Regions from separate parts of the Streptomyces sp. NPDC045998 genome, predicted to be linked through region 2. Evidence: riboswitches for the same ligand, from Rfam matches in the RefSeq annotation. Region 2 holds a riboswitch; the other holds the start of a gene.
What was found. A riboswitch is a leader RNA that binds a small molecule or an ion and turns the genes downstream of it on or off. The one in region 2 is predicted to bind glycine.
Positions count from the first base shown of each region.

Region 1: it holds a riboswitch for glycine, as region 2 does, so the genes downstream of both, gcvT (glycine cleavage system aminomethyltransferase GcvT) here and gcvP (aminomethyl-transferring glycine dehydrogenase) in region 2, are expected to answer to the same signal.

Region 1 covers NZ_JBWKLJ010000003.1:275,854-290,782, reverse strand. The annotation lists gene glyA (serine hydroxymethyltransferase) at 1-888, opposite strand, end outside; gene gcvH (glycine cleavage system protein GcvH) at 902-1,279, opposite strand; gene gcvT (glycine cleavage system aminomethyltransferase GcvT) at 1,347-2,513, opposite strand; glycine riboswitch at 2,657-2,749, opposite strand; gene AC07FJ_RS10315 (AAA family ATPase) at 2,906-3,628, shown strand; gene AC07FJ_RS10310 (enhanced serine sensitivity protein SseB) at 3,690-4,424, shown strand; gene AC07FJ_RS10305 (DUF6010 family protein) at 4,471-4,905, opposite strand; gene AC07FJ_RS10300 (GlxA family transcriptional regulator) at 5,162-6,181, shown strand; gene AC07FJ_RS10295 (enhanced serine sensitivity protein SseB C-terminal domain-containing protein) at 6,267-7,049, shown strand; gene AC07FJ_RS10290 (zinc metalloprotease) at 7,119-7,883, opposite strand; gene AC07FJ_RS10285 (ABC transporter substrate-binding protein) at 8,318-9,988, shown strand; gene AC07FJ_RS10280 (ABC transporter permease) at 10,079-11,083, shown strand; gene AC07FJ_RS10275 (ABC transporter permease) at 11,085-12,038, shown strand; gene AC07FJ_RS10270 (ABC transporter ATP-binding protein) at 12,045-13,049, shown strand; gene AC07FJ_RS10265 (ABC transporter ATP-binding protein) at 13,046-14,167, shown strand; gene AC07FJ_RS10260 (trimeric intracellular cation channel family protein) at 14,202-14,882, shown strand; gene AC07FJ_RS10255 (thioesterase family protein) at 14,910-14,929, shown strand, end outside.
Region 2 covers NZ_JBWKLJ010000009.1:831-15,759, reverse strand. The annotation lists gene AC07FJ_RS25155 (hypothetical protein) at 384-986, shown strand; gene AC07FJ_RS25150 (DUF5999 family protein) at 1,239-1,445, shown strand; gene gcvP (aminomethyl-transferring glycine dehydrogenase) at 1,515-4,400, opposite strand; glycine riboswitch at 4,580-4,679, opposite strand; gene AC07FJ_RS25140 (PRC-barrel domain-containing protein) at 4,803-5,174, shown strand; gene AC07FJ_RS25135 (DNA polymerase IV) at 5,289-6,713, opposite strand; gene AC07FJ_RS25130 (MerR family transcriptional regulator) at 6,805-7,428, opposite strand; gene AC07FJ_RS25125 (bifunctional nuclease family protein) at 7,669-8,142, opposite strand; gene ftsR (transcriptional regulator FtsR) at 8,207-8,959, opposite strand; gene AC07FJ_RS25115 (FHA domain-containing protein) at 8,977-9,855, opposite strand; gene AC07FJ_RS25110 (DUF881 domain-containing protein) at 9,938-10,918, opposite strand; gene AC07FJ_RS25105 (small basic family protein) at 10,924-11,256, opposite strand; gene AC07FJ_RS25100 (DUF881 domain-containing protein) at 11,253-12,182, opposite strand; gene AC07FJ_RS25095 (mannose-1-phosphate guanyltransferase) at 12,305-14,800, opposite strand; gene clsA (cardiolipin synthase ClsA) at 14,915-14,929, opposite strand, start outside.

The DNA of each region.
Region 1 (14,929 bases), on a different contig from region 2:
CAGGATGCGCGCGCCGTCCAGGGTGCGCTGCTGGCGCTCCTTGAACTCCTCGCTCGCGGCGACCTTGAACGCCACGGCCTTGGCGGCGATCACGTGCTCCAGCGGACCGCCCTGCTGGCCGGGGAAGACCGCGGAGTTGATCTTCTTGGCGAGCTCGGCCGTCGACAGGATCACACCACCGCGCGGGCCGCCCAGCGTCTTGTGCGTCGTCGTCGTGACCACGTGGGCGTGCGGCACCGGCGAGGGGTGCAGACCGGCCGCGACCAGGCCCGCGAAGTGCGCCATGTCGACCATGAGGTACGCGCCGACCTCGTCCGCGACGCGGCGGAAGGCGGCGAAGTCCAGCTGGCGCGGGTAGGCGGACCAGCCGGCCACGATCAGCTTCGGCTTGTGCTCCTTGGCGAGGCGCTCGACCTCGGCCATGTCGACCTGGCCGGTCTTGTCGTCGACGTGGTACGCGACGACGTTGTAGAGCTTGCCGGAGAAGTTGATCTTCATGCCGTGGGTCAGGTGCCCGCCGTGCGCGAGGTTCAGACCCATGATCGTGTCGCCCGGCTTGAGCAGCGCGAACATCGCGGCGGCGTTCGCCTGGGCGCCGGAGTGCGGCTGCACGTTGGCGTGCTCGGCGCCGAAGAGCGCCTTGATGCGGTCGATGGCGATCTGCTCGACCACGTCGACGTGCTCGCAGCCGCCGTAGTAGCGGCGGCCGGGGTAGCCCTCGGCGTACTTGTTGGTCAGGACCGAGCCCTGGGCCTCCATGACCGCGACCGGAGCGAAGTTCTCCGAGGCGATCATTTCCAGGGTGGACTGCTGGCGGTGGAGCTCGGCGTCGACGGCGGCGGCGACGTCCGGGTCCAGCTCGTGGAGAGGGGTGTTGAGAAGCGACATCGGGAAGGGGTCCTTACTCGCCGGAGAACTCGGTGTACTCGTCGGCGGAGAGCAGGCCCTCCGGCTCCTCCGCGACGCGTACCTTGAAGAGCCAGCCGCCCTCGAACGGTGCGGTGTTCACCAGCGAAGGGTCGGCCACGACGTCCTCGTTGATCTCCGTCACCTCGCCGGTCACCGGCGAGTACAGGTCGCTGACGGACTTGGTCGACTCCAGCTCACCGCAGGTCTCGTTCGCGGTCACGGTCTCGCCGACCGCCGGGAGCTGGACGAACACCACGTCGCCGAGCGCGTTCGCCGCGTGCTCCGTGATGCCGACCGTCGACACGCCGTCCTCGGCGGCCGACAGCCACTCGTGCTCCTTGCTGTAGCGCAGCTGCTGGGGGTTGCTCATGACTGGGATTCTCCTGTACGCGGGGGAGTGCTGGTGAACGGGGGACTGGTCCGGAAGGGGCCGGAGGTCACTTCTGGCGCTTGTAGAACGGAAGCGCCACGACCTCGTACGGCTCATGGGTACCGCGGATGTCGACACCGACGCCCGCCGTGCCCGGCGCGGCGTACGCGGCGTCCACGTACGCCATGGCGATCGGCTTGCCCAGCGTCGGGGACGGGGCGCCGGAGGTGACCTCGCCGACGACCTCGCCCTCGGAGACCACCCGCATCCCGGCGCGCGGGATACGGCGGCCCTCGGCGACCAGGCCGACGAGCTTGCGCGGCGGGGCGATCTGCGCCCGCTCGGCGGCCGCCTCCAGCGCCTCCCGGCCCACGAAGTCGCCCTCCTTCTCGAACTTGACCACCCGGCCGAGGCCCGCGTCGAAGGGGGTGAGGGCGGTCGTCAGCTCGTGCCCGTACAGCGGCATGCCCGCCTCCAGGCGCAGCGTGTCGCGGCAGGACAGGCCGCAGGGGATCAGGCCGGCCGGGGCGCCGGCCTCCGTCAGCGCCTGCCAGAGCTTCTCCGCGTGCTGAGGCTCCACGAACAGCTCGAAGCCGTCCTCGCCCGTGTAGCCGGTGCGGGCGATCAGCGCGGGCACGCCCGCGACGGTGCCCGGCAGCCCCGCGTAGTACTTCAGCCCGTCCAGGTCCGCGTCGGTGAGCGACTTCAGGATGCCGGGGGACTCCGGGCCCTGGACCGCGATCAGGGCGTACGCGTCCCGGTCGTCGCGTACGACGGCGTCGAAGCCCGCCGCCCGCTCGGTGAGGGCGTCCAGCACCACCTGGGCGTTGGAGGCGTTGGCGACGACCATGTACTCCTGCTCCTGGAGCCGGTACACGATCAGGTCGTCGAGGATCCCGCCGTCCTCCTGGCAGATCATGGTGTAGCGGGCGCGGCCGACACCGACGCCGCCGATGTTGCCGACGAGCGCGAAGTCGAGGAGGGCGGCGGCCTGCGGGCCCGTGACCGTGATCTCGCCCATGTGGGACAGGTCGAAGAGGCCGGCCTGCGTGCGGACGGCGTTGTGCTCGTCGCGCTCGCTGCCGTACCGCAGCGGCATGTCCCAGCCCGCGAAGTCGGTCATGGTCGCGCCGAGCGCCCGATGCACGGCCAGGAGGGGGGAGCGGCGCGAAGCGCCTTCCGCTGGGGTGGTGGCGGGTGACGGGTGGGGGGTGAGGCGGGGGGAAGTGCTCATGGATAGGGCTCCCAGGGCATGGCTCGAAGACGGTCCTCCCCATCTGTCATCGGAACCTGAGAGGTTCACCGTGACCGTACGGGGACGGCCTTCGGCTTGCACCTTGGGTGGAGCCGCCGTGGCGGCCCGCTTTTCAGATCTGCCTCATCCACGCGGTACGGGGCCTGAGAGATTCAAGGGAGGAACTTGCTCCTTCGGCGCCCGGGCGGGACCCGGGACTCTCCCGCGCGGATTCAAGCGGCCGGTATGCGGTTGTACGCACCTGCGTGCGGTGGCGCGCACATCATTGCACGCGGGGTCTCATCGGCAAATCGCTTGTGCCTTATTACCCTTTCTTTACACTTCTTGGGCAAGGGTCGGGGAAGGCCGAGCCCGAGCAGGGGGAGTACGCGATGAGGTTCCAGCGGACAGGTGCCTGCGCGGCCACCGGTGCGGTGAGCGGCGCGATGACCGGCGCCGTGCCCGGCGCGGTGAGCGGCGCCGCGACGGGCGCCGTGACCGGTGTGGGCGCGGTCGCCGTGCCCGCGCCCGCCCGCCCGCCCGCGCCCGTGCTGCGCGACCTGCGGGACCGCGCCGGGCGCTGCCCGCGCGAGCTGGGCTTCGCCGCCGGCGACCTGGTGGTCGTCTCCGGCCTGCCCGGCAGCGGCAAGTCCACCCTGATCGCCCGCGCGGCCGAGGGACGCGGCATAGATTCCCAGGACGCCCGCGAGCGGTGGGAGCGCCGCATGCCGCGCCTCCTGCCGTACGCGGTCTACCGCCCCCTCGTCCGGATCGCCCACTACGCCGGCCTGCGGCGCGCCCTGCGCTCCGGCGAGAGCGTCGTCGTCCACGACTGCGGCACCCAGGCGTGGGTCCGGCGCTGGCTGGCCCGCGAGGCCCGGCGGCGCGGGCGCGCCCTGCACCTGGTCCTGCTGGACGTCACACCCCAGGCGGCCCGCGAGGGCCAGCGGGAGCGGGGCCGGGGCGTCTCCGGATACGCCTTCGCGCGGCACCGCAGGGCGGTGGGGCGGCTGGTGCGGGACGCCGAGAAGGGCGTGCTGCCCGGCGGCTGCGCGTCCGCCGTCCTGCTCGACCGGCCGGCGGCGACGGCGCTGACCCGTATCACGTTCGGCTGAGCCGGGCGGTTAGGGTGCCCTGAACAAGCGCCGCACGGGTGGGAAGGACGAGGGGACACCAGTGGACACCGCATGGCCGGCCAATGAGCTCGAAGAGGTGCTCGCCGCCTCGCTCGGCAACCCCGCCGCCGGACCCCGGCTCGTCGAGGTCCTGGGCCGCAGCCCCCTGTGGATCCCGCTCCCCAAGGGCGGCGGCCCCGACAGCCCGGACCTCGACCTGCCCACGCTGGAGCTGGACGGCCAGGCGTACGTCCCCGTCTTCAGTTCCGAGCAGCAGTTCCTGCGGTGCGTCGGGCCCCACATGTCGTACACCGTCGCCCCCGCCGTCGAGTTCGCGCGCGGTCTGCCCCCGCAGCTCGGCATCGCCGTCAACCCCGGCGGAGCCGTGGGCGCACCCCTGCCGCCTCCGGCCGTCGCCGAGCTGTGCCGGGTGGGCCGTACGCCGCTGGACGGGCCCGCGAGCGGCGCCCGGGTGCGGCTGTTCGAGCCCGACTGGCAGGAGGACCCGGTCGACTTCCTCGCCGCGGCGGCCGCCGAGTTCGAGGCCACCGGCACCGTGCTCACCGCCCGCCGGGCCCTCGCCTCCATCGAGGGCGGCGCCCCCACGCTCTTCGTCGGCGTCCAGCTCTCCTCCTGGGAGGGCGCGGACCGCACCGTACCGATGGACGCCCTCGGCCGGGCGCTCGGCCGCGTGGCGGTGCCCTGGCCGGTCAACCTGGTCCTGCTCGACATCGCGCAGGACCCGGTGGGCGACTGGATGCTGGACAAAGTGCGGCCGTTCTACCAGCGGCCTTAGCTTGTTCGTCATCGGGACCGGGGGCATGAGCCGAGAGCTCGCAGCTTCAGTTCCCGGTCGGCTCGGACTTGTTCCACACCCTCTTCACGCCGCCTCCGAGCAGCCTCCGGACCTTGATCAGGGAAGGCCCTCCGCGGAAGCACCACAGGGCGATGACCGGATCACAGATGGCACATGCCAGGGATGCGTCGTGGTAGAACGGCAGGATCGGATGGCCCTTGAGGTGGTGGGCCATGTCCCAGGCCGTGTGGAGCAGCCAGCCGACGCCGATGAAGGCCCAGGAGTCCAGGCCGCGGTAGGCGACATAGGCCATGAGTGCGACGAAGGGGATCTCCCACGGGCCGAATCCGCCCCCGCTCAGATAGGCAGCGCCGGCTCCGCCCACCATGATCGCGTTGAAGCGGCGTCGGTGCGGTTCTCTGATCAGGGACATCAGCAGGCAGTAGATGATGCCGACGATCACCGGTGACACGAGGTTCATGAGGGGATGACTTCTTCCTTCACGTCGGCTGCTCCGGGGTGGCCTGGCGTTCGCCGGTGACCTTCGAAGACGGAAGGCGGCCGGCCGGCGATGCTCCGAAGTCAACCGGCTTCCCGGGTCCTCGCCCAGTGGCACTGGTGACACGTTTCGACGGAATAGTGCCAACACCTTCTCGAAGGGCGTGAACTGCGATGACATGGAGCTTCCGGAAGGGCGGCCCAGGTCCGTCAAGCTGATGGGGAGGCAGGTACCGGCCATGCATACGGTCGCCGTTCTCGCGTTGGATCGGGTGATCCCGTTCGACCTGTCCACCCCGATCGAGGTCTTCTCCCGGACCCGCCTGCCGGACGGGCGGCCCGGCTACCAGGTCCGGGTGTGCGCCGAGCGCGACGAGGTCGACGCCGGAGCCTTCGTCCTGCGCGCCCCCTGGGGTCTAGAGGGCCTTCAGGGCGCGGACACGATCATCGTGCCGGGCGTCACCGATCTCGCCGCCCCGCTCTCTCCCGCCGTGCACGACGCGCTGCGGTCGGCCGCTGCCGTCGGCACCCGGATCGCGTCCATCTGCGTGGGCACCTTCCCCTTGGCCGCCACCGGGCTCCTCGACGGGCTGCGCGTCACGACCCACTGGCGCGCGGCCGGTCTTCTGGCCGCCACTCACCCGGACATCGACGTCGACCCGGACGTCCTCTACGTCGACAACGGCCAGTTGCTCACCTCGGCCGGTGCCGCGGCGGGTATGGACCTGTGTCTGCACATGATCCGCCGTGACTACGGCTCGGCCGTCGCCGCCGACGCCGCACGCCTGTCAGTGATGCCTCTCGAACGGGAAGGCGGACAGGCGCAGTTCATCGTCCACGATCACGCACCCACACCGCAGGGCTCCGAACTCGAGGTGCTGCTCACCTGGCTACAGGAGAACCTGGCCCGCGACCTGCCCCTCGCCGACATCGCCGAGCGGGCCGGGACCAGCACCCGAACCCTGATCCGGCGCTTCCGCGACCAGACCGGCACCACCCCGCTCCAGTGGCTCCACCGAGCCCGCATCCGCCAGGCACAGCACCTGCTGGAAACCACGGAGCACTCCGTGGAGCGCATCGGCCGCCAGGTCGGCTTCGGCTCGCCGACCACTTTCCGTGACCGCTTCAAACGCACCACCGGCGTCAGCCCGCAGACCTACCGACGCACGTTCAGCCGAACAAGCACCGGGGAGCGTGCCCCCAGACGCCGCCAGGCCCGCCCTCCGGGCGGACGACGCTACTTTGCGGACACCCCCTAGGGGCGTCGTTGGACCCCGCCGGGCTCGGCCCGATCCGCGGGACACCCCCTAAGCTGGTGCGGTGGACCGAAGAGGGGGACCCAGGGTGAGCGTGCAGAGCACCACGGCGGCGGGGCCGATCGAGCAGCTGCTGAGCAACGTCACGCCCGGACGCTACGACGCGTACGAGGCGTTGCTCACGGCCCTCGCCGAGGCCCCGCTCATGATGCTGCTCTGGCACGGCCAGGCCGGCTCGCCCGACGCCCAGTACGGCAACATGGAGGTCGACGGGATGGGCTACGCGCCCTGCGTCACCTCCGCCCAGGAGCTCGCCGTCTCCGGCTGGAACCGCGCCCACGAGGTCATCACCGGCCGCGACATCGCCCGCGCGCTCTACCCCGACCGCTGGGGCGTCTGGCTCAACCCGCACGCCCCCGGTGGCGGCGTCGGCATCCCCTGGCCCGACCTCCGCCGCATCGCCACGGGCCTCGACCGGATGCCCGCGGGACCGCTCAAGCTGTCCGAACCCGGCATCCAGATCCCGCAGTTCTACGCCCTGCTCACGCAGAACGCCCACCGCACCCCGGCCGTCCGCTCCCTGCGCCGCGCCTGGGTCCAGCCCGCGCTCGGCTCGCCGTACCTCGCCATCGGCCTCGACCTGTACGACACGAGCCAGGCCTCGGTCGACGCGGTCCGCGCGATGATGCGCGAGTCGATCGTGGCGGTGCCGGACGGGCTGCCCGTCTCGACGGTCGCCATGTCCGACGAGTACGACCCCGTCACCCTGTGGCTGCGCGCCAACGCGCGCCCGTTCTACGACCGCGAGGCCCACGCGACGGCGCCGATGCTCCCGGGCGGCGGCTACGGCTACCCCCCGCGCGGCGCCTGACGGCCACCGCGCGCGAGGGGCACCGCGCCGGGCGGGGGGAGGCCCGGCGCGGTGCGGCACGTCCGGCTGTCAGGTGCCGGGCTTGGGGTAGAGCAGGTTCAGCACGCCGAAGTCGTCCGAGGACGGGTGCTGCGGGAACTCGGGTACGGACAGGCAGCTGTTGGTCGACCCGTTGTGGTCGAGACCGAGCGCGTGCCCCATCTCGTGGCAGGCGACGCTGCGCCGGGCCGCGTAGGTGTTGGGGGTGATCTGGTCGTTGAGCTTGACGGTGACCGACCCGTCGACGAAGTAGCCGCCGGACGTCGTCGCCTCGGTCAGTCCGTACCATTCGCTGCCGTAACTGCCGCTGTACACGTGGACGCAGTGACGGCCGCCCCCGGGGCACCCTGCCGTGTGCCAGCGGTAGTACGCGTCGATGCCGGGCGCCTGGTACCAGTCGACCCGGGCGTCCGTCACCGGCCAGGAGTCGCTGGTGTGGTCGAGGAAGTACACCTGCGGGTCGTTGAACGGCCCGTAGGCCCATTTGGCCCCGCACCACGCGGACGCGGTGCCGACGTAGGGCGCGCAGCCGAACGCGCCGATGCCGGTCTTGCCGGTCTTGCCGTCGGCGTCCTGCACCCCGCGGACGCCCTGCCGCCGCAGGCTGGCCCGCAGCTGGTCCGCGCTGACGCCGGGCGCGGGGTCGTACACCGCCGTGTAGGTGGTCCCGTCCGCTCGCGGCTGGACGACGTAGACGGCGTCGTCGTGGGACGCCTGGGCGGCGACCCGCTCCGCGGGGGCGCTCGGCCGGGCCTGCCCGACGGGTGCGGAGAGCGCCATGACGAGCGTGGTCACGGCCAGTGCGAGGGCAGCTCTCGATCTTCGTAACACGTCACGTTCCCCCTGCCGCCGGCGACCGGCCCCACCGCCCGGTGCGGCGGGATCGTGAACGGTCACGGGCAAGACCGGGCAAGCATGGCATGCCCTCGTCAAAACAGAGCCGCGTGATTGCGCCACATCGCCCGCGCGGGCCAGGCCCGCCCCTTGGACACCCACCCCGCGACGCCTCCCTCCACACCCCGCCGGAGCGGCCCGCCGAACCGCCCCACATGTCACGGGTGTTACGCCTCCCCACGTGCTTGTCCCGGAACTGACCGGTTTGGCGAGTGTCCGGGTCTCAGGTAGGTATCACCGCTATGCGGACTGTTCTCCGCCGAGGTACGCGTGGGTAGTGTTCGGCCGGTCAAGACCACCACTCTCCCGTCACGGCGGAACCCCTGGGGGGACCCATGCGAATATTCAAGTCCCGGTCCGTCCGGGCGATCACGGCGGCGCTGGCCGTCGGGATGATCGCCACGGGCTGTGCCAGTGAGCGCGGCAAGGGCGACGACAAGGCCGGTGACAAGGACACCTTCGTGTTCGCCGGCGCAGGTGACCCCTCCTCCCTCGACCCCGCCCTGGCGAGCGACGGTGAGACCTTCCGGGTGACCCGGCAGGCGTTCGAGGCGCTGCTGGAGCACGAGTCGGGCGGCAGCAAGCTCGTCGGCGGGCTGGCCGAGAAGTGGTCGAGCGACCCGACCGGCACGGTGTGGACGTTCAACCTCCGCAAGGGCGTGAAGTTCCACGACGGCGAGGCGTTCAACGCCGCGGCCGTCTGCGCGAACTACGACCACTGGTTCAACTGGAAGGGCACGTACCAGTCCAGCGCGGTCTCGTACTACTGGCAGAGCATCCTCGGCGGCTTCGCCAAGAACGAGGACAAGGAAGCCCCGAAGCCCAACTACAAGTCCTGCGCCGCCAAGGACGAGAACACCGCGGTCATCACGGTGAACGAGCCCTCCGCCACGCTCCCCGGCGGCTTCTCGCTCCAGGCCCTGGCGATCCACTCGCCGAAGGCCCTCAAGGAGTACGAGAAGCAGGAGGCCACCGCCAAGGGCGAGGCCATCACGTACCCGAAGTACAGCCAGGAGGCCGGCACGGTCGCCGGCACGGGCCCGTACAAGATCGTGAAGTGGAACAAGGGCAACAAGGAAGTCACCCTCGAGCGCTTCGACGACTACTGGGGTGAGAAGGCCAAGATCAAGAACCTGGTCTTCCGCACCATCGACACCGAGGACGGCCGCCGCCAGGCCCTCCAGGCCGGTGACATCGACGGCTACGACCTCGTCGCCCCGGCCGATGTGAAGACCCTGGAGAACGCGGGCTTCCAGGTCCCCACCCGTGACGTCTTCAACATCTTCTACGTCGGCTTCTCGCAGGAGAAGAACCCGGCGCTGCAGAAGCCCGAGGTGCGCCAGGCCATCGCGCACGCCATCGACCGCGAGAACATCGTCAAGACGCAGCTCCCCGAGGGCGGCAAGGCGGCCACGCAGTTCATGCCGGACACGATCGCCGGCCACTCGGACAAGGTGAAGAAGTACCCGTTCGACACCAACAAGGCCAAGCAGCTCCTCGCGTCCGCGGGCGCGTCCGGTCTGAGCATCGAGTTCTGCTACCCGACCGAGGTCACCCGCCCGTACATGCCCGCTCCGCAGGACATCTTCGAGCTGATGAAGTCCGACCTGGAGAAGGCCGGCATCAAGGTCACCCCCAAGCCCATGAAGTGGGCCCCGGACTACCTGGACGCCACCGAGGCCGGTGCCTGCGCCCTGCACATGCTCGGCTGGACCGGTGACTACAACGACGGTTACAACTTCATCGGCACCTGGTTCGCCGAGTACGACAAGCAGTGGGGCTTCAAGGACGCCAAGGTCTTCGAGGCGGTGACCGCCGGCTCGAAGGAGGCGGACCCCGTCAAGCGCGTCGAGGCGTACAAGAAGGCCAACGAGGTGATCATGGACTACCTGCCGGGTCTGCCGATCTCCTCCTCGCCGCCCGCCATCGCGTTCGGCAAGAACGTCAACCCGCCGAAGGTCTCCCCGCTGACGCAGGAGAACTTCGCCGAGGTCTCCTTCAAGTAATCGCATCCCACGCGGGGTCCGCCCGGCCACGGCATCGTCGGTGGCCGGGCGGACCCGCATCTCACGCACGTTAAGAAAGGGGCATGCGGGGTGCTGCGACTCGTCGTACGAAGACTGCTACAGCTCATACCCACCCTGCTCGGCCTGTCGGTTCTGCTCTTCCTCTGGCTGAACCGGCTGCCCGGCGGACCCGCCTCAGCGATCCTGGGCGAGCGGGCGACCGAAGCCGAAGTGGCGCGCATCAACCGCATTCTGGGCCTCGACCAGCCGGTCTGGGTGCAGTACGGGCGCTTCCTCAAGCGACTCTCCGAGCTCGACCTGGGTACCTCCACCCAGACCGGCCAGCCGGTGTGGGACGAGTTCGTCCTGCGCTTCCCGGCCACGGTCGAGCTGGGCCTGACGGCGATGCTCATCGCCGTCGTCGTCGGCATCCCGCTGGGGTACTTCGCGGCCCGGCGGCGCGGCAGCTGGCTGGACGTCACGGCGGTGTCCGGCTCGCTGGTCGGCATCTGCGTCCCGGTGTTCTTCCTCGCCCTGCTGCTCAAGGGCGTCTTCGCCGTCAACCTGGGCCTCTTCCCCAGCTACGGCCGGCTGTCGACCGGCATGGACGCCACCGAGGTCACCGGCTTCGCCGTCCTCGACGGTCTGCTGACCGGCGAGTTCGACGCCTCCTGGGACGCGCTCATGCACCTGGTGCTGCCGGCCGTCGCCCTCTCCTCCATCCCCCTGGCGGTCATCGTCCGCATGACCCGCGCCAGCGTCCTGGAGGTGCTCGGCGAGGACTACGTCCGCACCGCCGAGTCCAAGGGCCTGGAGAAGCGTGTCGTACGCGGCCGGCACGTGCTGCGCAACGCGCTGCTGCCGGTGGTCACCACGATCGGCCTGCTGACCGGATCGCTGCTGTCGGGCGCGGTGCTCACCGAGTCCGTCTTCGCCTTCGGCGGCATCGGCTCCTTCATCCGGACCGCGATCGACGACCGCGACTACCCCGTGCTCGTCGGCTTCATCATGTTCATCGCCATGGTGTACGTCCTCATCAACCTGCTGGTCGACCTGGCGTACAGCCTCATTGACCCGAGAGTGCGGGTGCACTGACGTGAGCACCAAGACTGACAAGATCGACCGCCTCGCCCAGCTCACCGTACGGAGCGAGGCCACCGCCGGCGGCAGCCTGTGGCGCGAGGCCTTCCGCCGCCTCAAAGCCAGCAAGATGGCGCTCGTCGGTGCCGCGGTCATCGCCGTGTTCGTCGTCGTCGCCGTGATCGGGCCGTGGATCGCGCCGTACGCCCCCACCGCGCAGACCTGGCGGGGCGAGGTCTTCCCCAACCAGGGCAAGTTCGTCGGGCCGCGCGGCGACAACTGGTTCGGCCTGGACCACCTCGGCCGCGACCAGCTGTCCCGGTTCCTCGTCGGTGCCCGGCAGACCCTGCTCGTGGGTGTCGTGTCGATGCTCATCGGTCTGATCGTGGGCGCGCTCATCGGGCTGCTCTCCGGCGCCGCGGCGACGCTCGGCGGCCCGGCGGGCCGCCGGATCGACACCGTCGTCATGCGCATCACCGACATCATGCTGTCGCTGCCGTCGCTGCTGCTCGCCGTCTCCATCGCCGCGGTGATGGGCCAGTCCCTCACCACCGTGATGATCGCCGTCGGCGTGGTGCAGGTGCCGATCTTCGCCCGGCTGCTGCGCGGTTCGATGCTCACCCAGGGCGGTTCCGACTACGTCCTCGCGGCCCGTGCGCTGGGCGTGCGCAAGCGGCGCATCGTCATGACCCAGATCCTGCCGAACTCCCTCAGCCCCGTGATCGTCCAGGCGACCCTCAGCCTCGCCACCGCGATCATCGAGGCGGCGGCCCTCTCCTACCTCGGCCTCGGCAACCCGGACCCGGCCGTCCCCGAGTGGGGCGTGATGCTCTCCCAGGCGCAGCGGTTCTTCGACAACGCGCCCATGATGTCGCTCTTCCCGGCGATCGGGATCATCATCACCGCCCTCGGCTTCACGCTGCTCGGCGAGGCCATGCGCGAAGCCCTCGACCCGAAGCTGCGAGGCTGAACTGCCATGCCACTGCTCTCTGTTGACGAACTCACCGTCACCTTCGGCGGGCGCGGCCGTACGCCCTCGACGGCCGTGGACGGCGTCTCCTTCGACGTCGACCAGGGCCAGGTCGTCGGCCTGGTCGGCGAGTCGGGCTGCGGCAAGTCCGTGACCTCGCTCGCGCTGATGGGCCTGCTGCCGCGCAAGGGCGTCACGGTCACCGGCCGCGCCGCGTTCGACGGCGCCGACCTGCTGACCATGAGCCCCAAGCAGCTGCGCGACATGCGCGGCAGCCAACTGGCGATGATCTTCCAGGACCCGCTGTCGTCGCTGAACCCGGTCGTACCGGTCGGGGTCCAGGTCACCGAGATCCTGGAGCGCCACCGGGGCCTGAAGGGCGAGCCCGCCCGCAAGGAGGCCGCGTCCCTGCTCGACCGGGTCGGCATCCCGGACCCGGCCCGGCGCCTCAAGGAGTACCCGCACCAGCTCTCCGGCGGTATGCGCCAGCGCGCGCTGATCGCCATGGCGGTCGCGTGCGCCCCCCGCCTGCTCATCGCCGACGAGCCGACCACCGCCCTGGACGTCACCATCCAGGCGCAGATCCTGGAGCTGCTCAAGGAGCTGGTGGACCAGGAGGGCACCGCCCTGCTGATGATCACCCACGACCTGGGCGTCGTCGCGGGCCTGTGCGACCAGGTCAACGTCCTGTACGCGGGCAAGGTGGTGGAGTCCGCGGGCCGCCGCGAGCTGTTCGCGCACCCCACCCACCCGTACGCGCACGGCCTGCTCGGCTCCATCCCGCGCCTGGACGCCCCCCGCGGTGAGCCGCTCAACCCCATCCGCGGCTCCATCAACGACAAGATCGCCTGGGCCGACGGCTGCGCCTTCGCGCCCCGCTGCGACCACTACACGATGGAGTGCCTCACCGGCACCCCCGAACTGACCGAACCACGAGCGGCCGGACACCAGGTGCGCTGCGTCAACCCGGTCCTGCCCCCGGTCCTGCCCACGGCGGAGGTCTCGGCATGAGCCTGCTCGAACTCAACGACCTCAAGGTCCACTTCCCCATCCGCAAGGGCATGCTCTTCGACCGTACGGTCGGCCATGTGTACGCGGTCGACGGCGTCTCGCTGTCCGTCGAGGCGGGCCAGACGTACGGGCTCGTCGGCGAGTCCGGCTGCGGCAAGACCACGCTGGGGCGCGCGGTGCTGCGCCTGGTCGACGTCACGGACGGCGAGGCCGTCTTCGACGGTACGGACCTGGCGAAGCTACCGGACGAGGAGATGCGCCGCTTCCGGCGCCGCCTCCAGATGGTCTTCCAGGACCCGCTGGGCAGCCTCAACCCGCGCCAGAACATCGAGTCGATCCTCTCCGAGGGCATGGCCGCCCACGGGATCGGCGCCAACCAGGAGGAGCGCCGCGAGAAGATCAAGGCGATCCTCGCGCGGGTGGGCCTCCCGGACAACGCCCTGTCGCGCTATCCGCACGAGTTCTCCGGCGGCCAGCGCCAGCGCATCGGCATCGCCCGCGCGCTGGTGCTCGAACCGGACCTGATCATCTGCGACGAGCCGGTCTCCGCGCTCGACGTGTCGATCCAGGCCCAGGTGATCAACCTCCTGGAGGAGCTCCAGGAGCAGCTCGGCCTGACGTACCTGGTCATCGCGCACGACCTGGCCGTGGTGCGCCACATCTCGGACGTCATCGGCGTGATGTACCTGGGGTCGCTCGTGGAGGAGGCGCCGAGCGACGCGCTGTACGCCGCGCCGAAGCACCCGTACACCAAGGCCCTGATGTCGGCGGTGCCGGTGCCGGACCCGGAGGTCGAGGACCGCCGGGAGCGGATCCTGCTCCACGGCGACCTCCCGTCGCCCGCCAACCCGCCCACCGGGTGCCGCTTCCACACGCGCTGCCCGTGGAAGCAGGACACGCTGTGCGCGACGGACCGGCCGGAGCTGCGGGACGTGGGCGGCGGGCACAAGGTGGCCTGCCACTTCGCGGCCGAGATCGAGGCGGGCACGGTCGAGCGGACCCGCGCGACGGGCATCGAGGCGGTCACGGAGACGGCGGCGGTGGCGTCGGAGCCCGAGGCGCCGGCGTCCGGGGAGCCGGCCGCCAAGGTGGAGGACAAGGCCGGCGAGGTCGTATGACGGCCCGGAGCACCGGACCATGTAGAACTGTCCGGTGCTCCAGGAACTCTTCACGCCCTCCGTCCAACACGCGCTCGAGCTCGTCGGGATCTTCGTCTTCGCGATCTCCGGCGCGCTGCTCGCCGTACGCAAGAACTTCGACGTGTTCGGCATCGCGGTCCTCGCGGAGGTCACCGCGCTGGGCGGGGGGCTGTTCCGGGACCTGGTCATCGGGGCCGTACCGCCCGCCGCCTTCACCGACCTCGGCTACTTCGTGATGCCGCTGGTCGCCACGGTCCTGGTCTTCTTCCTGCACCCGCAGGTGGAGCGCACCCAGACCGCCGTGAACGTCTTCGACGCCGCCGGCCTCGGCCTCTTCTGCGTGTCCGGCACGACGAAGGCGTACGAGCACGGCCTGGGCCTGACCTTCTCGGCCGTGCTCGGCCTCGCCACCGGCGTCGGGGGCGGCGTGCTGCGCGACGTGCTCGCGAACGAGGTGCCGTCGCTGCTGCGCTGGGACCGGGACCTGTACGCGGTGCCCGCGATCGTCGGCGCCACCATGGTCGCGCTCTGCATCCGCTTCGAGATGCTGAACCCCTTCACCAGTGGTCTCGCCGCCCTCACCACGTTCGTCCTGCGCCTGCTCGCCCTGCGGTTCCACTGGCGTGCGCCGCGGGCGTGGAACCGCCGCTCCGCCCGCTCCGAGGACGAACTCCCGCAGAAAGCTACCGCTTAGTAGTTTCCTGCTGTACGGTTCCGTGCCATGAACAGCGAGTTCGAGTC
Region 2 (14,929 bases):
AGACCGTCCGGCACATTCCGGGGGCAAGCCGCAGCGCGTGGTTACCACGGGCAAGTCCCGCTGACTTCCGATGATAAACACCGGCGAGATTCGGCCGACCGCGCCCTGAGCAGCGGCGCAGGCCGGGGCGGTGGGGTTCACGGGAAATCTACAGAAACTCCGCATAACAAAGTCCCGATCCGGGCTTGTTCGCAATATCGGCGACAGCTAGCGGAAACATCACGTGAACACGCGTCGTATAAACTCCGCGAACGAGGCAGAGAGTCGGCGCCCGGCCATGGCCCGACGGCCCCCGCACCGGCCCGCCCTCTGACCCCGTCGCCGACAGTGCCGTCCGCACCTCCCCCGCATCACCTGTCTCTTGAGTGAGAGGCGACCCAACCATGCCGCTCCATGTCTCCCAGGCACCCGCGCCCGCCCTTCGCAGTGTTCTCATGGCGCTCGGCTCCGCCGCCGTCCGTGAGGCCCACACCCCCGCTCTGCGGTCCGTCCAGGGACCGCTGAGCCCCGAACTCCCGTTGCCCGTCCACGAGTTGGACGTGCTGGACGTACGGGACCAGATCGTTCCGGCCGCCGGCGCGCCCCGCACGCGCCTGACCGGCTGGCGGTTCCTGATCCGCGGCGGCGACCGCCCCGTCGCCGCCGCGGACACGAGGCTCACCCCGGACGGGTGGGCCTTCTCGCACTTCTTCGAGGGGCCCTACCTCGCCTCGACCGAGCGCGCCCTGCACCAGGCCGAGACGATGACGACGCACTACCAGCCACGGCTGCTGTCCGTGCCGGAGCTGTACATGCTCACGCTGTGGCTGCACGGCGACCCGGACGCCGACCCGGCCACCGGCAGCCCCGCCCCGACGGACCTGCTGGTGCCGCTGGCGCCCGCGCCGCCCGGGATCGCCGCCCACCTCCCGTACCGGGTCGCGGACCTGCTGCCGGTCCTGACGCTGCGCCTCGGACCGCCGCCACTGCTGGAGTCAACCGCGTGACGCCGCGGGGTGGCCCGTACGGGCTAGCCCACTGGGGCCACCCCGAACCACCCGAAGGGACAGGGGGTTTGAGTTGAACCATCCGCACGGGTGATACGTCCTTAGGCAGTAGGAAGAGCTGCCGCGAAATCCCTGCGGACGGACGCCCGTGGGGCAACACTGGGACCGGATCGACCGACACTACGGGGGGCGGCCATGAACACCGCATCGAGCCGCAGGACAGACACCACACCGCAGCGAAAGAACCCATCCATGTGCCAGCACCAGCCACCCTGCCCGACCGCCGACTCCGCCGACCGAGAGGCGGCCCGCCTGGTGGCGCACCACCCGGAACAGGGCTGGAGCCTGCTGTGCAACGGCGTCCTCCTCTTCGAGGACACCGGTGAACTTCTGCCGGACGGCCAGATCATCGCGCCGCACCGACCGCTCGGCACCGCACAGGTCATGACGGCCGCCTGAGCCGGCCGGCGCACGGCGAAGGGCCGGTACGGAGTGATCCGTACCGGCCCTTCGTCATGACCGACGCCGTCAGTTGTCGTACTCGTCCAGCGGCGGGCACGAGCAGACCAGGTTGCGGTCGCCGAACGCGCCGTCGATCCGGCGCACCGGCGGCCAGTACTTGTCCGCGGCGGACACCCCGGCCGGGAAGACCGCCTCCTCACGGCTGTACGCGTGCGACCACTCGCCGCCCAGCGCGGCCGCGGTGTGCGGGGCGTTGCGCAGCGGGTTGTCCTCGGCGGGCCACTGGCCCGAGGCGACCTTCTCGATCTCGCCGCGGATCGCGATCATCGTGTCGCAGAACCGGTCGAGCTCGGCCAGGTCCTCGCTCTCGGTCGGCTCGATCATCAGCGTGCCGGCCACCGGGAACGACATGGTCGGCGCGTGGAAGCCGTAGTCGATCAGGCGCTTGGCGATGTCGTCGACGCTGACGCCGGTCGCCTTGGAGATCGGACGCAGGTCGACGATGCACTCGTGCGCGACGAGTCCGGCCGGGCCGGTGTACAGCACCGGGTAGTGCGGCTCCAGGCGCTTGGCGATGTAGTTGGCCGCGAGCACCGCCACCTGCGTGGCGCGCTTGAGGCCCTCGCCGCCCATGAGCCGGACGTACGCCCACGAGATCGGCAGGATGCCGGCTGAGCCCCACGGGGCGGCCGAGATCGGGCCGACGCCCGTCTCCGGGCCGGCGCCCGGCTGGAGCGGGTGGTTCGGCAGGTACGGGGCGAGGTGGGCGCGGACGCCGACCGGACCGACACCGGGACCGCCGCCGCCGTGCGGGATGCAGAAGGTCTTGTGCAGGTTGAGGTGCGAGACGTCGCCGCCGAACTCGCCCGGCTTCGCCAGCCCGACCAGCGCGTTGAGGTTGGCGCCGTCCACGTACACCTGGCCGCCGGCCTCGTGCACCTGGGCGCAGATGTCGGCGACGTGCTCCTCGAAGACGCCGTGCGTCGACGGGTAGGTGATCATCAGGACAGAGAGCTCGTCGCGGTACTGCTCGATCTTGGCGCGCAGGTCCTCGACGTCGATCTCGCCGTCGTCGGCGGTCTTGACGACGACGACCTTCATCCCGGCCATCACCGCGCTGGCGGCGTTGGTGCCGTGCGCGGACGACGGGATCAGACAGACGGTGCGCTGCGTGTCGCCGTTGGCGCGGTGGTACGCGCGCACCGCGAGCAGACCGGCGAGCTCGCCCTGCGAACCGGCGTTGGGCTGGATCGACACCTTGTCGTAGCCGGTGACCTCGGCGAGGCGCTCCTCCAGCTCACGGATGAGGGTGAGGTAGCCCTGCGCCTGGTCGGCCGGCGCGAAGGGGTGCATCTGACCGAACTCGGGCCAGGTCACCGGCTCCATCTCGGTGGTGGCGTTCAGCTTCATCGTGCAGGAGCCGAGCGGGATCATGCCCCGGTCCAGCGCGTAGTCGCGGTCGGCGAGCTTGCGCAGGTAGCGCAGCATCGCGGTCTCCGAGCGGTGCGCGTGGAAGACCGGGTGGGTGAGGTACGCGTCCGAGCGCAGCAGCGCCTCGGGCAGCGCCTCCGCGGTCTCGGCGTCCAGCGACTCGATGTCGCCGCGTACGCCGAAGGCCTCCCACACGGCGGCGAGCTGCGCGCGGCCGGTGGTCTCGTCGCAGGCGACCGAGACGTGGTCGGCGTCGACGAGGCGGAGGTTGACGCCGTTCTCGCGGGCGGCGGCGACGGCCTCGGCGGCCTTGCCCGGCACCCGGACGGTCACGGTGTCGAAGAAGCTCGAGTGGACGACCTCGACGCCGCCGGCGCGCAGCCCCTCGGCGAGGATCGTGGCGTACCGGTGCACGCGCTGGGCGATCTGCTTCAGCCCGTCGGGGCCGTGGTACACGGCGTACATGCCGGCCATGACGGCGAGCAGCACCTGCGCGGTGCAGATGTTGCTGGTGGCCTTCTCGCGGCGGATGTGCTGCTCGCGGGTCTGGAGCGCCAGGCGGTACGCCCGGTTGCCGTCGGCGTCGACGGAGACGCCGACGAGCCGGCCCGGGAGGGAGCGGGCGAAGGTGTCGCGCACGGCCATGTAGCCGGCGTGCGGACCGCCGAAGCCCATCGGCACGCCGAACCGCTGGGTGGTGCCCACGGCGATGTCGGCACCCAGCTCGCCGGGCGAGGTGAGCAGCGTCAGCGCGAGCAGGTCGGCGGCGACGGTGACGACGGCACCGAGCTCGTGGGCCCGGTCGATGACCGGCTTGATGTCCCGTACGGCACCGGAGGCGCCCGGGTACTGGATCAGCACGCCGAAGACGCCGCGCTCGGCCACCTCCGCCGGGATCCCCTCGGCGAGGTCGGCGACGACGACCTCGACACCGGTCGGCTCCGCCCGGGTCTCGATGACGGCGATGGTCTGCGGCAGGGCGTCGGCGTCGACGAGGAAGACACCGCCCTTGACCTTGCCGACGCGGCGGGCCAGCGACATGGCCTCGGCGGCGGCGGTGCCCTCGTCGAGCAGCGAGGCGCCGGAGGTGGGCAGGCCGGTCAGGTCGGCGACCATGGTCTGGAAGTTGAGCAGCGCCTCCAGGCGGCCCTGCGAGATCTCCGGCTGGTAGGGCGTGTACGCCGTGTACCAGGCGGGGTTCTCCATGACGTTGCGCAGGATGACCGGGGGCGTGAAGGTGCCGTAGTAGCCGAGCCCGATCATCGGGGCGAGCACCTGGTTGCGGTCGGCAAGCGAGCGCAGCTCGGCGAGGACCTCGGCCTCGGTGCGCGCGGCCGGCAGGCCGAGCGCCTCGGCGGTCTTGATCACATCCGGCACGGCGGCGGCGGTGAGCTCGTCGAGCGAGCCGTAGCCGACCTGCGCGAGCATCTTGGCGCGGGCCTCGGCGTCGGGGCCGATGTGCCGCTGCTCGAAGGGGATGCCCTGCTCAAGCTCGGAGAGCGGAGTACGGTTGGCGGTCATCTACGGAGGCCTCCTGGTCGTCACGACCTGCGAGGGGCACCATGGCGCGGGTGCCCGGACGGCCTCCCCCTCTGTCATCTCAACCTGAGAGCTTCACCGGGCGCCACGGGGGGCCGCCCGGCTTTCACCGTCGGTGAGAGCGGATGCCGTCCGACGCCCGCCCTGCTTTCCAGAGTGACCTCGTCCATGCGGTACCGGGTGCCTGAGAGATTCCGGGGAGGATTTGCTCCTTCGGCGCCTCCGAAAGGTTTCTCCGAAGGACTCTCCCGCATGGGGTCAACAGCCGTCTGCCAGCCTACCAGCGAGGTCCGGGCCCGATCCCTCGAGTGGCCGACGTCACCGATGTGCACTTTCGTAGTGATGTAGCGCAATTGCGAGCCGGTGCGACCTGTTGGAGGGACCGTGCAGACCGATATCGATCCGCGGAGCCTGATCGGCCGCAAGGCCTACGACCGCAACGGCCACAAGATCGGGACCGTCGACGAGGTGTACCTGGACGACGCGACGGGCGTCCCCGAGTGGGCCGCCGTCCGTACCGGCCTCTTCGGCCGCGACGCCTTCGTCCCCCTGGCCCCCAGCGACCTCGCCGACGACGGCCTGCACGTCCCCTACGACCGCGCCCTGATCAAGGACGCCCCGGACTTCGGCGTGGGCCGCCACCTCTCCCCCGAGCAGGAGCTCCAGCTCTACCACCACTACGGCCTGGAGCTCCCGTCTCCGCCGGACCCGGACCCCGACCCCGGCCTCGGCAACCTGGCCGGCCGCGACGGCTGACGCGCCTTCCGGAACCCGCGGCACCGGCGGCCGGACACGCCCGGCACGCCACGCTCCGGCATGGCGGCCCTGCAGGCCGCGGGCCCCGGGCGTCCGGCCCGCCCGGCCCGCCCGTCAGGGCGACGGCGCCCGCTCCACCGCCGCCTCCCGCGCGACCAGCGGCAGCGGGTCCGACAGCTCCAGGTCCGGGTCGTCGGTCCGGAAGGTCCGCACCCGGCCCGGGGGCGAGCCCGGCTCCTCGAACCGCACGGTCACGCGCCCCACCCCGCTGCCCTGCACCCACCCCGGCCCGTACTCCGCGTGCCGTACGTCCTGCCCGGCCAGCCACCTGCGCTCCCCGCCGGTGTCCTCCGCGGCCCCCGGTTCGCCGCCCTCGTCTCCCCCCGCTCCTGCCCTTGCGGCCGGTTCCTGCGGCTCCGGGGCCACGTCGCCCTGTGCGCCCACCGGAGCCTCCACCAGGGCGGCCTGGGCGAACAGGTCCTCCTGGGTGTAGTCCGCCAGCCCCGTCACGCCCACGCCCAGCAGCCGCACGCCGCCCGTGGTGTCCACGGACTCCAGCAGCCGGGCCGCCGCCTCCCGCACCACCGCGGGGTCGTCCGTCGGTCCGCGCAGGGTCTCGGATCTGGTCAGCGTCGAGAAGTCGTACCGGCGCACCTTGAGCACCACCGTCCGCCCGGAGCGCCCGGCGCCACGCAGCCGGCGCACGCACCGGTCGGCCAGACGCTCCACCTCCAGGCGCACCCGCACGCGGTCGTGCAGGTCCACGTCGAAGGTGTCCTCGACGGAGACGGACTTGGCGTCCCGCTCGGCCACCACGGGCCGGTCGTCGTGCCCCAGGGCCATCCGGTACAGCGAGGCCCCGTGCGCCTTGCCCAGGAGCCGTACGAGCTCGTCCTCGCCCGCCTCCGCGAGGTCGGCCACGGTCGTCATCCCGGCCCGCCGCAGGTGCTCGCCGGTGGCGGGGCCGACTCCCGGCAGGATCCGCACCGACATCGGCCCGAGCAGCTCGCGCTCGGTCCCGGGCTCGATGAGCACCAGCCCGTCGGGCTTCGCCTGCTCCGACGCGATCTTCGCCAGCATCTTGGAGCCCGCGAGGCCGACGGAGCCGGTCAGCCCCGTGACCGCCCGGATGTCCGCGCGCAGCCGCTCCCCGGTCGCCCGCGCGGTCGCCGCGTCCCGGGCCGTACCGCCCGCCTGGCCCGCCTCCAGGTCGACGAACGCCTCGTCCAGGCTCAGCGGCTCCACCAGCGGCGACAGCCGCCGCAACAGCTCCATGACCTGGTCGCTCACCGCCCGGTAGAGCGTGAAGCGCGGCACCAGGTACGCGGCGTTCGGCGCCAGCCGCCGCGCCTGGGCCATCGGCATCGCCGAGTGCACCCCGAAGCGCCGCGCCTCGTACGAGGCGGTGGCGACGACCCCGCGCGGCCCGAGGCCGCCCACCACCACGGGCTTTCCGCGCAGGCTCGGCTTCGCCGCCTGCTCGGCGGCGGCGAAGAAGGCATCCATGTCCAGATGCAGAATCGTCGGCGCGGCTCTCACATCACCGATGCTGCCCTACGCCACTGACAATCGCCCGCACGCACGTGCGAGCCCGCGCGGGAGCCCGACGGCAAACGCGGCCACGCCGCCGTCACACGGCCCTGTCGCGCCTGCGCCGCGCCAGCTCGTCAGCCGGATTGTGCCCGATGAGCGTCTCGCCGGTGTCGACGCGCTCCCCGTGCAGCTGCGACAGCGCCGCCTCGACATCCCGCCACACCACGCCCACGGCGATCCCGAAGACACCCTGACCGCCCTGGAGGAGATCGACGACCTCGTCGGGCGACGAGCACTCGTACACCGTGGCGCCGTCACTCATCAGCGTCATGCGCTCCAGGTCGCGATCGCCCCGGGCGCGCAGGTGCTGGACGGCGGCGCGGATGTTCTGCAGCGCGACGCCGGTGTCCAGGAACCGTTTGACGATCTTCAGGACGACGACGTCGCGGAAGCTGTAGAGCCGCTGCGTCCCCGACCCGTACGCGGGCCGCACGCTGGGCTCGACGAGACCCGTACGGGCCCAGTAGTCGAGCTGCCGGTAGGTGATGCCGGCCGCCGCGCAGGCGGTCGGGCCCCGGTATCCGATGACGTCGGCCGTCGGATCGGCCGCCTCCTGCTGAACCACCCCGTGGACGGACGCGTTTCCGTGAAGCGGATACGGCCCGCTCTGCCCCGGACTTCGTCCGGGGATACCCCCAACCGCACCGTCGCCGCTGCTCATCACGCCGACCCTCCGTCCTTGACCTGCCATCTCGACGGTAGGCAGTCACCCGGGGTGCGTCAACGATCGCCACACTCGGCACGCCGAGTGATAATCACCCTGAGGGTGGTTTGTCGTGTCCCTCTTCCGGGAACACCTCACCGAATGCGCTGGAGGCGGGGCGCGTCACCGCTCGGAGCGGCGATACCCGGTCGACGCCGCCGCGGATCCACCGCGCCGGCGTCACCGAAAGCGGCCGGGTCACTGACTGTTGGTGCCGAAGTCCTCGGGCGAGATCTGGTCGAGGAACTCGCGGAACTTCTCCACTTCGTCCTCCTGCTCGTCCGGAATCGCGATCCCGGCGTCGTCCAGCACCCCGTCACTTCCGTAGATGGGCGTACCGGTCCGCAGGGCCAGCGCTATGGCGTCGGACGGCCTGGCGCTCACCTCGACACCGCTGGCGAAGACCAGCTCCGCGTAGAAGACCCCGTCCCGCAGATCCGTGATCCGGACTTCGGTCAGCTCCTGACCCACGGCCTCCAAAACGTCCTTGAAGAGGTCATGGGTGAGCGGTCGCGCAGGGGCCATGCCCTGCTGGGCGAAGGCGATCGCCGTCGCCTCCCCGGGACCGATCCAGATGGGGAGGTACCGGTCGCCTCCCACTTCACGCAGGAGCACGATCGGCTGGTTGGACGGCATTTCCACCCGGACACCGACAACATCGAGCTCGTTCACATTGCAACCCTAGGACGTGCTGGACCGGTTTGGGTAGTCGGGGCCCCTCCGGACCCCTCGGAGCTCAGTGCAACCGGACACCCAGAGCCGTCTGCAGCAGCGCCGCGTGAAGCCGTACGGACAGGGCCGCGAGCTCCTTCGCGGTCGCCTCCGCATGCGCTCTGGTCTGCGGATTCCGGTGCCGGCGCAGTGGCGCGACGACCTGCTCGACCAGCCCGGCCTCGCGCTCGGCTGCGGCCTTCACGGCCCTCAGATGACGCGGTTCCAGACCGAATCCGCCCAGCTCCGCGACGAGCTTGGCGATGGTCACCGCCTCGGCGTCGTACGCGCCGTCCGCCACGGGCGTGATCAGCCCGTACGACTCCCACTCGGCGAGCTCGTCCTCGCCGACGCCGGCGGCCGCGAGGAGCTCCGCACGGCCGATCCTGGCCGCCGTCGGCGTGTCGAAGTCCGGCTCCCACGGGCCGGCGTCCACGGACTCGCGCGGTCCACCGGGGGTCGGGGCGGGCAGCCGCACCTGTTCCCCGCGCTCCAGGGCGTCGAGGTGCTCGCGGATCACCTTGAGCGGCAGGTAGTGGTCCCGCTGCATGCGCAGGATCCGCGCGAGCCGCTCCACATCCGCAGGACTGAACTTCCGGTATCCGGAAGCCGTCCGCTGCGGCTCGACGAGCCCCTCCGCCTCCAGGAAACGGATCTTGGAGATGGTCACTTCGGGAAACTCTTCCCGCAGCCGGGTGAGCACCGTCCCGATGCTCACCAGCTGGTCGGCCGCCCCGGCGGTGCCGTGTCCGGCACCGCCCGTCGGTGGTCGCGGCATGCGCCTCCCCTGCCGGGTCACACGCCCCGCTGGCTCGCGTAGAAGACCAGCCGGTACTTGCCGATCTGCACCTCGTCGCCGTTGGACAGCGCCACCGAGTCGATCCGCTCGCGGTTGACGTACGTGCCGTTGAGGCTGCCGACGTCCGCGACCGTGAAGCTGCCCTCCGGCGACCTGCGGAACTCCACATGACGCCGCGACACCGTCACGTCGTCGAGGAAGATGTCGCTCTGCGGATGACGCCCCGCAGTCGTCAGGTCGGAGTCCAGCAGGAAGCGACTGCCCGAGTTCGGCCCGCGGCGCACCACCAGGAGCGCCGAACCGAGCGGCAACGCCTCCACGGCCGCCTGCGCCTCGGGCGACAGCGACGGCAGCTGCGTCTGACCGGTGGCCTCGGAGTCGTACGCCTCCAGGCCCGAGATCGAGATCGTCGACGTCGTCTCGGACGCGCGCTCCGCCGGGACACCCGGACGCAGCGGGGCGCCACAGTTGGAGCAGAACCGGCTCGCCTCGGCGTTACGGTGCCCGCACCTCGTACAAACCGGCATGGACGAGTCTCCGCCCGTACTCGAGGTCGATGGTTCCCCGAAACCTATGCGGCCGGAACCAGCAGGGTCAACAGACGCGCCCTGCCCCCCGGGAACACCGCCCGGACCGGCGACCTCATCGCGGAACAGCGGGCGCTCGCCGCCCTGCTCCTCATTCTGGGCGTGGCGCGACGCGCGGTGCTTGGCACTGCTGCCGTCCTCGCGTGCGCTCTTGCCGAACAACTTCGCAAACAACTTCACGGGCGATTCCCCTTGACCGAAACAGACCCGCCCGTGGGGCAGGACGAACCCTGACTGAACACACCTGCCGACCCGGACACCCTCACAACGTCCGTATCCTCCGGACAGTTTCCACCACGCACCATGCGGGTGATGCGCCGACCCCCCGCAACCTCATGCCCTTGTCTCGCGGCCCCCATGCACCCCCGCCTCACTGCGATGACGACCGAGCGTAGTGAGGCCGCTCCGCCGCTCGCAAGGCATCCACGACGATCTTCTCGGACCTGGTCACCGACGCGGTGGCCTGCTCCTTCTCCAGCGTCTGTACGACACCTCCCGGAATGTTCAGCGCGGGCTCCAGGTCCTGGGGCTTCCCGATGACCTTGAAGCGGTACGGTGCGCCGATCTTCCGGCCGTCCACCTCGATGTCCCCGGCCTCACCGGAGATGTACGTGTCGGCGACGACCCGGACGTCGTTGACCTGGATCGCCTCGGCGCCCGCCGCGCGCAGCTCCTGGACGGCGTCCAGCAGCATGTCCGGCTCGACCGCCCCGGCGCCGTCGTCGATGGTGAGCGTGATCCCGGGACCCTGCGCCGCCACCGTACCGGCGAGGATACCCAGCTGACGCTCCTTCTCCTGGGTCTGCTTGCGGGCCTCTTCCGCCTGGTCGGAGCTGTTCACCAGCTCGGTGCGCTGGTCCTCCAGGCGCGCCTTCTCGGCCTCCAGCCGCTGCGTCCGGTCGTCCAGCTCGTCCAGGATGCGCACCAGGTCCTCCTGGCGGGCGCCGCGGAGGGCGCTGTTGTCGCTGGTCGAGCGGACCTGGATGGCGAGACCCAGGCCGAGGACGAAGAGCAGTACGGCGACGATGAGTTGGGCGCGCGTGACGCGCGGCGGCCACAGCCCGGCCGCGAGCCGCTGCCGCCCGGTCATCTCCGGATCGGCGGGCCGGCCGGGGCCGGGCTCGGCGGCGTACGGCTGCGCCGCCGCCGGCGACGGCGGCTCCGGACCGTCCGCCTCCGGGCCCTTCACCTCGGGCGGCAGCTCCTGCGGGGGCATGGCCTGCGGAGCCGGCGGCTCCGGCCGCTGGGGCTCCGGCCGCCGCGGCTCCGGGCTCTGCGGCCCCCGGCCACCCTGCCCCGGAGTCGGCGGGGGAGCCGGCTTCTCGTGCGGAGTCGGTTCGTTCTCGCTCATCGGCCTCACGCCCGGAACACATGCCGCCGGATGGCGGCGGCGTTGGAGAAGATGCGGATGCCCAGCACCACGACCACGCCCGTGGACAGCTGCGCGCCGACGCCGAGCTTGTCGCCCAGGAACACGATCAGCGCCGCCACGACGACGTTGGAGAGGAAGGAGACGACGAAGACCTTGTCCACGAAGATGCCGTCGAGCATGGCCCGCAGCCCTCCGAAGACCGCGTCGAGCGCCGCCACGACGGCGATCGGCAGGTAGGGCTCGACGACCGCCGGCACCTCGGGCCGGATGAACAGGCCGACCACGACTCCCACGACGAGGCCCAGTACGGCGATCAAGATGTGCCCTTCCCTGTGTCGGCCGCGCCCCGCCCGGCATCCGTGCCGGCTCCGGCGGGACTCGGCTCTGCTGTGCGTACGATCAGGCTCGACGCGGCCGGCAGGCGCACCTCGCCCTGATCCGAAATGCTGGTACGGATACCGAAGTTCTCCTGCAGCGCGTGCAGGTACTGCCCGTCGGGGCTGTCCTGGAACGCGGCGCTCAGCTTCTTCCCGTCCCCCACCGCCAGCACCGTGTACGGCGGCACCAGCGGTTTGTTGTCGACCAGTATGGCGTCGCCCGCCGCGCGGATCGCCGACAGGGCGGTCAGCCGCTGCCCGTTGATCGCGACCGCCTCGGCGCCCGACTGCCACAATCCGTTGACCACGCGCTGCATGTCGCGGTCGCGCACCCGCCCGGTGTCCGCGAAACCGCTGCTCTCACGCGGCCCGTCGCCGCCCTGCTCGGATTCCTTGGCGTCGTCGACGACCAGCTTGACGCCGGGGCCGCGTACCTCCGTCGCCCCGGAGAGCAGCGCCACGAGCTCCCCCTGGTCCCCGCCGTGCTCCTGCAGCGCCTTGCGCTGCCGCTCCCCCACCTCGGTGCGGAGCGCCTCGATCCGCTCCTCGAGCTTGTCGGCCGCGGTCGTCTCCGACTCGATCCGGTCGATGAGCTCCTCGCGCTCCTTGGCGACGACCGGGGCCGAGATCTGCGCCTGCGCGGCGCCGAGCGTGACCACCGCGGCGGCCAGTACCAGCCCCGCCGCGAGCCCGAGCTTGGCCCGCAGTGTGCGCGGCAGGCCGCCGCCCTCGGCGGTGCGGCGGGCCGAGGCCTCCGCGTACCCGTCGTCGAGCGCGTGGTCCATGACATTGGTCAGCAGCGACATGGACGCGTCGGGACGCGGAGGCGGGGAACCTGTGCTCCGAACGGGGGGCTGCTGCGACATGCCGCACATCGTCGCACGTCGCGGCTGCTACCGCCGAATGGCCCCACCGGTGTGCCGGGGGGCGCCCCTGGGCACCTCCCGGCACATCCGTATCCGATCCGCGTCAGGATCCGTTCCGAGCGTCAGCGACCGGCGCTCTCCACCACGGCGGCCCACTCGTCGAGCAGTGCCTGCGCGGACGCGTCATCCGGGCCTTCGGCCCACAGATGGGTGACGGCCTCCGCCGGGTCGGGCAGCACCATCACCCACCGGCCGTCGGCCTCGACCACCCGCACGCCGTCGGTCGTGTCGACGTGCCGGTCCCCGGCCGCCTCCACGACCCGCCGCATCACGAGACCCTTGACCGCCCACGGGGTGGCCAGGTCGCGCCGCAGCACATGGGCGCGGGGTATGCGCGCGTCGATCTGGCTGAGCGTGAGTTGCGTACGGGCCACCAGCCCGATCAGCCGCACGAACGCCGCCGTACCGTCGAAGACGCTGCTGAACTCGGGCACGATGAAGCCGCCGCGCCCGTCGCCGCCGAAGATGGTCGACTCCTCGCGGCCGACGCGGGTCAGGTCGTCCGGCGACGTGGTCGTCCACTCCACCTGCGTGCCGTGGTACGCCGCGACCTGCTCGGCGATCCTCGTCGTGGTCACCGGCAGCGCGACCCGCCCGCTGCGCCGTTCGGCGGCCACCAGGTCGAGCAGGACCAGCAGGGCCCGGTCGTCCTCGATGATCCGGCCCCGCTCGTCGACCAGCGAGATGCGCTCGCCGACCGGGTCGAACCGCACACCGAAGGCCGCCCGCGCCGAGGCCACGATCTCCCCGAGCCGTACGAGCCCGGCGCGCCGGGACTCAGCCGTCTCCGTGGGCCGGGACTCGTCGAGTCCGGGGTTGATCGTCAGCGAGTCCACCTGGAGCCGTCCGAGGAGGCTCGGCAGAACGAGCCCGGCGCTGCCGTTGGAGGCGTCCACGACGACCTTGAGGCCCGCCTCGGCGATGCCCGTCGTGTCGACGTTGCGCAGCAGGGACCCGGTGTACGAGTCGAAGACGCTGGACGGGAAGGACAGGTCGCCGATCTCGCCGGGGAAGGCCCGCCGGTACTCCTGGCGCGCGTAGACGCGGTCCAGCTTCCGCTGCCCGCCCTGCGACAGGTCCGCGCCCCGCTCGTCGAAGAACATGATGTCCACGGAGTCGGGCACCCCGGGCGACGTCCGGATCATGATGCCGCCGGCGCTGCCGCGAGCCGTCTGCTCACGTGCGACGGGCAGCGGCACGTTCTCCAGGTCGCGTACGTCGATGGCGCTGGCCTGCAGCGCCGAGATCACCGCCCGCTTGAGCGCTCTCGCACCCCTGGAGTGGTCACGCGCCGTGGTGACGGTCGCGCCCTTCTTCAGGGTCGTGGCGTACGCGCCCGCGAGCCGGACCGCCAGCTCGGGCGTGATCTCCACGTTGAGGATGCCGGACACGCCGCGGGCCCCGAAGAGGTGCGCCTGTCCGCGCGACTCCCAGATGACGGACGTGTTGACGAAGGCGCCGGCCTCGATGGTCTTGAACGGATAAACCCGTACGTTGCCCTGAACGATCGATTCTTCACCGACGAGGCACTCATCACCGATGACGGCGCCGTCCTCGATGCGGGCGGCCCGCATGATGTCGGTGTTCTTGCCGATCACACAGCCCCGCAGGTTGCTGTGCTGCCCGATGTAGACGTTGTCGTGAACAACCGCCTTGTGGAGGAAGGCGCCGCTCTTCACCACCACGTTCGACCCGACGACGGTGTGCTCGCGGATCTCCACATCGGCCTCGACCTTGGCGTAGTCCCCGATGTACAGGGGCCCGTGCAGGACGGCGTCGGGGTGCACCTCGGCACCTTCGGCGACCCACACGCCGGGCGAGATCTCGAAGCCGTCGAGCTGGACGTCGACCTTGCCCTCGAGGACGTCGGCCTGGGCCTTCACATAGCTCTCGTGCGTGCCGACGTCCTCCCAGTAGCCCTCGGCGACATAGCCGTAGATCGGCTTGCCTTCCTTCATCAGCTGCGGGAAGACATCGCCGGACCAGTCGACGGGGACGTCCGGCTGGACGTAGTCGAAGACTTCCGGCTCCATGACGTAGATGCCGGTGTTCACCGTGTCCGAGAAGACCTGTCCCCAGGTGGGCTTCTCCAGGAAGCGCTCCACCTTTCCTTCCTCGTCCACGATGGTGATGCCGAATTCGAGCGGGTTCGGCACCCGGGTCAGGCACACCGTGACGAGGGCGCCCTTTTCCTTGTGGAACCTGATGAGGTCGGTCAGGTCGAAGTCGGTGAGCGCGTCACCGGAGATGACGAGGAAGGCGTCGTCCTTCAGCGCCTCCTCGGCGTTCTTGACACTCCCCGCGGTGCCGAGTGGCTTCTCCTCATTGGCATAGGTGAGCTCCATGCCGAGCTCTTCGCCGTCGCCGAAGTAGTTCTTCACGAGCGAGGCGAGGAACTGCACGGTAACAACGGTCTCAGTGAGCCCATGCCGCTTGAGCAGCCGCAGCACGTGCTCCATGATCGGCCGGTTGGCCACCGGCAGGAGTGGCTTGGGCATGCTCGAGGTCATGGGGCGAAGGCGCGTGCCTTCACCACCAGCCATCACAACGGCTTTCATGTCGGAAGCGTCCTCCTTGCAGAGACGACGGTCTAGCCGACTTCACCCATCCGGTAACTGGCCGTCTTGTCTTCGGGGCGCGCTTCGTTGCTGCGCCGCACCAGAGGGACAGGCTCAATCGGCTGTGGT